Regions from separate parts of the Bacillus sp. URHA0034 genome, predicted to be linked through region 1. Evidence: a T-box and tRNA genes for the amino acid it is inferred to sense, from the RefSeq annotation. Region 1 holds a T-box; the other holds one or more tRNA genes.
The links. A T-box is a leader RNA that pairs with one kind of tRNA and senses whether it is charged. The one in region 1 lies ahead of metG (methionine--tRNA ligase), so its partner is inferred to be a tRNA-Met.

Region 2: it encodes a tRNA-Met, which carries the amino acid that the T-box ahead of metG (methionine--tRNA ligase) is inferred to sense. The anticodon was not compared.

What each region holds. Positions count from the first base shown of each region.
Region 1 covers NZ_JBWCDK010000002.1:5,228,497-5,231,697, forward strand. Annotated here, with positions in the region: gene ACZ9EE_RS27460 (transglycosylase domain-containing protein) at 1-736, shown strand, start outside; T-box leader at 849-1,123, shown strand; gene metG (methionine--tRNA ligase) at 1,185-2,819, shown strand; gene ACZ9EE_RS27470 (hypothetical protein) at 3,041-3,201, shown strand, end outside.
Region 2 covers NZ_JBWCDK010000002.1:2,253,513-2,256,713, forward strand. Annotated here, with positions in the region: tRNA gene ACZ9EE_RS12780 (tRNA-Ser) at 1-18, opposite strand, end outside; tRNA gene ACZ9EE_RS12785 (tRNA-Asn) at 32-106, opposite strand; tRNA gene ACZ9EE_RS12790 (tRNA-Ile) at 128-204, opposite strand; tRNA gene ACZ9EE_RS12795 (tRNA-Gly) at 209-282, opposite strand; tRNA gene ACZ9EE_RS12800 (tRNA-Glu) at 293-365, opposite strand; tRNA gene ACZ9EE_RS12805 (tRNA-His) at 386-458, opposite strand; tRNA gene ACZ9EE_RS12810 (tRNA-Tyr) at 464-548, opposite strand; tRNA gene ACZ9EE_RS12815 (tRNA-Phe) at 562-634, opposite strand; tRNA gene ACZ9EE_RS12820 (tRNA-Asp) at 685-761, opposite strand; tRNA gene ACZ9EE_RS12825 (tRNA-Met) at 765-838, opposite strand; tRNA gene ACZ9EE_RS12830 (tRNA-Ser) at 997-1,089, opposite strand; tRNA gene ACZ9EE_RS12835 (tRNA-Ile) at 1,101-1,174, opposite strand; tRNA gene ACZ9EE_RS12840 (tRNA-Met) at 1,210-1,283, opposite strand; tRNA gene ACZ9EE_RS12845 (tRNA-Ala) at 1,305-1,377, opposite strand; tRNA gene ACZ9EE_RS12850 (tRNA-Leu) at 1,486-1,574, opposite strand; tRNA gene ACZ9EE_RS12855 (tRNA-Gly) at 1,580-1,654, opposite strand; tRNA gene ACZ9EE_RS12860 (tRNA-Leu) at 1,683-1,767, opposite strand; tRNA gene ACZ9EE_RS12865 (tRNA-Lys) at 1,793-1,868, opposite strand; tRNA gene ACZ9EE_RS12870 (tRNA-Thr) at 2,014-2,086, opposite strand; tRNA gene ACZ9EE_RS12875 (tRNA-Val) at 2,263-2,335, opposite strand; tRNA gene ACZ9EE_RS12880 (tRNA-Glu) at 2,348-2,422, opposite strand; rRNA gene rrf (5S ribosomal RNA) at 2,466-2,581, opposite strand; rRNA gene ACZ9EE_RS12890 (23S ribosomal RNA) at 2,666-3,201, opposite strand, start outside.

The sequences.
Region 1 (3,201 bases):
TAAAAATGACCAAGTATATGAATCATATTCAATTGGAAGTAATACCGTCAATCCTGTAGAAATGGCTGGAGCGTACAGCGCTTTTGGAAACGATGGTGTCTACAATAAACCGCACTTTGTCCAAAAAGTTGTTTTTCCAAATGGAAAGGTCGTTAATTTTGCCGAAAAACCAAAACGTGTAATGCAGGATTACACTGCCTATATGGTAACGGATATGTTACGATCAGTCGTAAATGATGGGACAGGGACTACTGCAAATGTCCCAGGATTAGATGTTGCCGGGAAAACAGGAACAACAAATTTTGATACAAAGACTCGTGCTAAATACGGTTACCCAAGTACTGCAACAAATGATAGCTGGTTTGCTGGATATACGCCACAATATACGATGGCGGTTTGGACCGGATATGCCAAAAATGGCCCTGGAAACTATATGGCAGGTAATACGACAAAAATTGCCCAATATATGTTCAAAGCAATGATGCAATCCTTTGGAACAGATTCATCTAGTTTCCAGCAGCCAGACACTGTTTATCAAGTAAATAACGAATTATATATAAAAGGGAACAGTTCCGCGGAAATCCCAGTTAAACCCAAACACACCGAAGAAAAACCCACTTCTAATAAGAGCGGAAACGTTAGTGAAGTCAAAAAGAATCAATCAGAGGGATGGAAAAAACAAAAAGAAAAAGGAAATGGCAAAGACAAAGGTAAAGGGAAAAATAAACATGATTAAGAAGCATGGGGACGGTTCTTTTGCTTCAAAAACTTCGGGTATGTGGATAGATATGTCAATGTTTTTATTGACTTCATGTTAAATATTCAATAAACTAATTGGTAATTAACAAATAAAGGCAATGAAGAGAAAAAGTAAAATGAATTTGTTTTTCGACAGAGAGCTTCGGATGCTGAAAAGAAGCAAAAACAATCATTTGAACAATGGTCTCTGAGCTTCGTTCTGAACATACTATTTGGATTAGTAGGATACGACGAGTTTTGGCACTCGTTATCAATGCCACGGTATAAGAGCAGCGTTTTTATGCTCCGTACTTGCTGAGGCAAATGGTGTAAGCCATTTGTGAAATAAGGTGGTATCACGTGGTATTTAAACCTCGTCCTTAACTTTAATAGTTAAGGGCGAGGTTTTTTTGTTTTATTAAAATTAAAGATGGAGGCTATTCATTATGAGTATTTTTATAGGCGGTGCTTGGGCGTATGCTAATGGTTCGTTACATCTTGGCCACATTTCAAGTTTGTTACCTGGCGATATTCTAGCAAGGTATTACCGTTTAAAAGGAGAAAAGGTTTTATATGTATCAGGCAGCGATTGTAATGGTACACCGATAACGATTAGAGCAAAACAAGAAGGGGTTTCTCCAAAAGAAATTGCGGATCGTTACCACCAAGAATTTGCAGACTGTTTTTCAAGATTAGGATTTTCATACGATACGTATACAAGAACCGATACAGTACATCATCATAAAATCGTTCAAGAGATATTTTTAGCCTTACTTAAAAAAAATCTTCTCTACAAAAAGGAAATTGAACAAACCTATTGTGAATATGATCAGCAATTCCTGCCTGATCGTTATGTGGAAGGTATTTGCCCAAATTGTGGTGCACAGGCACGTGGAGACCAATGTGATTTTTGTTCAAGTGTGTTAGAACCACTTGAATTACTAGATGGAAAATGCAAAATTTGCGGAAATACGCCAACGACAAGAAATACAGAGCATTTTTACTTTTCGTTAAGTTCCTTTCAAGCTATTTTGGAAACCCATACGCAGCAAGCTGAAAATAACCATCTATGGCGTGAAAATGCACTATCGTTGACCAAAAGATATTTAAAAGAGGGCTTGCAGGATCGAGCCGTGTCAAGGGATTTACCTATTGGTGTTAGTGTTCCGGTACAAGGTTATCAGGATAAAAAAATCTACGTTTGGATCGAAGCCGTTTCAGGGTATTATTCAGCCAGCAAACTTTGGGCGAAAGAAACGAGTCAAAATGACGCAGAGTTTTGGAAATCTTCTGCGACATCTTATTATGTACACGGAAAGGATAATATCCCGTTCCATTCCATTATATGGGCAGGAATCCTGGCGGGACTTGAACAAGAACCATTACCTGCACATATCGTTTCAAACGAGTATCTTACGCTGGAAAAGAAAAAATTATCAACGAGTAAGAATTGGGCTGTTTGGGTTCCAGATATTTTAGAAAGATACGAACCCGATTCCATCCGGTACTTCTTAACCATTAATGCACCGGAAAGTCGTGATGCGGATTTTTCTTGGAAAGAATTCATTTATAGTCATAACAGCGAATTATTGGGTGCTTACGGGAACTTCGTAAATCGCACATTGAAGTTTATAGAAAAGTCATTCGATGGTGTTATACCTAAAAAAGACATTACACTTTCCATTGAAGAAAAAGTGAATCAATTATACGATGAAGCAGGAACCTCTATTGAACATACATCTTTTAAACAAGGATTGGAAAAGATTTTTGAGCTGGTTAGATTCGCAAATAAATACTTTGACGAACGTCAACCATGGAAGCAGGTACACGAGGATCCTGAGTCATGTAAACAAACCTTAGCTAATTGCGTATATCTAATTGGGAACCTAGCACATATTTTAACCCCATTCCTTCCTTTTTCGAGTGAAAAGGTTAAAAAAATGTTAAATATAATAGAAACCAACTGGAAATCTTTCGAAGTTAAAGCTGAAATTTTATCGAACGTTGAACCATTATTCGAACGGATCGATCCAGCAAAAATTGAAGAAGAGCTAGAAAGGCTGAACCAACAAACAGTTTAAAAATAAAAGCATTCAATTTTGATGACGCTGCATTAAAAAGGCAGCGTTTTTCCATGTTGACGAAAGAATCCCCAATGTCGAAATTTGACGATAAAAAAATTTTAATGTATCCGTTTCCAGTTGTTAAGATAAGATGGGCTATAAATATTTTCAATTTTTGCTCTCTTACGACTATTGTATCGTAATGTGTATGGAGGAGAACTATGACAGGAGGATCAATCATGCAACAGGTACACAAGTGTAATTCGGAAATCAATAGAAATGAGGAAAAGGCGCAAACTGTCCGTCTAAGTATCGAAATTCCTGAAAACATTAGAGATAATTTCCGCGATGCCGTTGAAAAAAACGGAAAGTCAATGAAAGATGTACTTAAAGTATATAT
Region 2 (3,201 bases), 3.0 Mb from region 1:
CCTCTTGAGTACTTCCCCAAAGACATAAAAATGGCTCCGCAGGTAGGACTCGAACCTACGACCGATCGGTTAACAGCCGATTGCTCTACCACTGAGCTACTGCGGAACAATAAGAAAATATGCTATATGGTCGGCCTAAATGGGCTCGAACCATCGACCTCACGCTTATCAGGCGTGCGCTCTAACCAGCTGAGCTATAGGCCCATATTGGAGCGGGTGATGGGAATCGAACCCACTACATCAGCTTGGAAGGCTGAGGTTTTACCAGTAAACTACACCCGCAATGTAAATTTGGAGGCAACACCCGGATTTGAACCAACGCATGTCGCAGTGAAAGTGCGATGCCTTACCGCATGGCTATAGCCCATTAATTAAAATGAAATAGGGCGACTGATGGGAATCGAACCCACGAATGTCGGAACCACAATCCGATGCGTTAACCACTTCGCCACAATCGCCATAATGGTGGAGGGGGACGGATTCGAACCGCCGAACCCTGAGGGAGCGGATTTACAGTCCGCCGCGTTTAGCCACTTCGCTACCCCTCCATATAAAAAAAGGTGGCTCAGGACGGAATCGAACCGCCGACACAAGGATTTTCAGTCCTTTGCTCTACCGACTGAGCTACTGAGCCACACAAAAAAATATCTATATCAACAGCAGTTTTACCTACTGGGATAAAAATGGCGGTCCGGACGGGACTCGAACCCGCGACCTCCTGCGTGACAGGCAGGCATTCTAACCAACTGAACTACCGGACCAAATTGCGGGGACAGGATTTGAACCTGCGACCTTCGGGTTATGAGCCCGACGAGCTACCGGACTGCTCCACCCCGCGATAATAGAAATTATAAAGTTTGGAAAATGCTCCATGTTTTGTTACTGACTGTCCCCATCTCAGAATGCCTATTCAAGCAGCAGCTCGATGGGTACAACTCGCAGTTTATTCCTAGAAGCAACGCTCGTTGCTCCACCCCGCGATAATAATATACTTTGTGGAGGAGGAAGAGGGATTCGAACCCCCGCGCGGTTTAACCCGCCTGTCGGTTTTCAAGACCGATCCCTTCAGCCAGACTTGGGTATTCCTCCGTTTAAAACAATGGACCCTGTAGGACTCGAACCTACGACCGGACGGTTATGAGCCGTCTGCTCTAACCAGCTGAGCTAAGGGTCCATTAACACTAATAGTAATATTAGCATTAATGTTTATAGCGGCGGAGGGGATCGAACCCCCGACCTTACGGGTATGAACCGTACGCTCTAGCCAGCTGAGCTACACCGCCATTTTTTTCAATAAATATAAATGGAGTCTAGGGGGATCGAACCCCTGACCTCCTGCGTGCAAAGCAGGCGCTCTCCCAGCTGAGCTAAGACCCCATGATTACTATTATTAACTTTCGTCTGGTCGGGAAGACAGGATTCGAACCTGCGACCCCTTGGTCCCAAACCAAGTGCTCTACCAAGCTGAGCTACGGGCTCATTAAATGGTGCCGAGGACCGGAATCGAACCGGTACGGTAGTCACCTACCGCAGGATTTTAAGTCCTGTGCGTCTGCCAGTTCCGCCACCCCGGCATATATGGAGCGGAAGACGGGATTCGAACCCGCGACCCCCACCTTGGCAAGGTGGTGTTCTACCACTGAACTACTTCCGCAAATATGCTAATTTTTTAATCATAAGCATGGTGCGGGTGAAGGGAGTCGAACCCCCACGCCTTGCGGCGCCAGATCCTAAGTCTGGTGCGTCTGCCAATTCCGCCACACCCGCAATATTTTGCTTTTGAAATAAACTATGGTGAGCCATGAAGGACTCGAACCTTCGACCCTCTGATTAAAAGTCAGATGCTCTACCAACTGAGCTAATGGCTCATACAAAGATGATTTTCTACAACTAATTTGTGGTAGGTCAGATGCTCAAAAGAACTTGCGTTCTTTCTCGCAGATTGCCCGCAGAAGCTGATTCACAGAAGTCTGCAATCTGCTCTACCAACTGAGCTAATGGCTCGTATTAAGGTGCCGGCGAGAGGACTTGAACCCCCAACCTACTGATTACAAGTCAGTTGCTCTACCAATTGAGCTACCCCGGCATATAGTAAGAAAAAATATATTAAATTCAAACACGCTGTCTTTGAAACCGTCATCTGACCTCAGAAAGATTATTCAAGTAGCAGCTCGGTCAGTATGCTGAAGCTTATTCAGGCAGCTTATTCGGTCTTGCTCTACCAATTGAGCTACCCCGGCATTAAGTAAAGAAAAATTATAGTGGAGGATGACGGGATCGAACCGCCGACCCTCTGCTTGTAAGGCAGATGCTCTCCCAGCTGAGCTAATCCTCCATATTTAAAAAATGGTGACCCGTACGGGATTCGAACCCGTGTTACCGCCGTGAAAGGGCGGTGTCTTAACCGCTTGACCAACGGGCCAACTGTAAAAAGTAAACAAAATAATAGCCCCAAAAGGGGCCTAGCCTGGCAACGTCCTACTCTCACAGGGACAAAGTCCCAACTACCATCGGCGCTGAGAAGCTTAACTTCCGTGTTCGGTATGGGAACGGGTGTGACCTTCTCGCCTTAATTACCAGACTATTTATTTAGAGAGTTCGTTCTCTCAAAACTAGATAATTTATAGAAGAAATTGGGTAAAAATGAGTTTATTCGCTTTAGACTATGGTTAAGTCCTCGATCGATTAGTATCAGTCAGCTCCACATGTCGCCACGCTTCCACCTCTGACCTATCAACCTGATCATCTTTCAGGGATCTTACTAGCTTGACGCTATGGGAAATCTCATCTTGAGGGGGGCTTCATGCTTAGATGCTTTCAGCACTTATCCCGTCCGCACATAGCTACCCAGCGATGCCTTTGGCAAGACAACTGGTACACCAGCGGTGCGTCCATCCCGGTCCTCTCGTACTAAGGACAGCTCCTCTCAAATTTCCTGCGCCCACGACGGATAGGGACCGAACTGTCTCACGACGTTCTGAACCCAGCTCGCGTACCGCTTTAATGGGCGAACAGCCCAACCCTTGGGACCGACTACAGCCCCAGGATGCGATGAGCCGACATCGAGGTGCCAAACCTCCCCGTCGATGTGGACTCTTGGGGGAGATAAGCCTGTTATCCCCGGGGTAGCTTTTATCCGTTGAGCGATGGCCCTTCCATGCGGAACCACCGGATCACTAAGCCCGACTTTCGTCCCTGCTC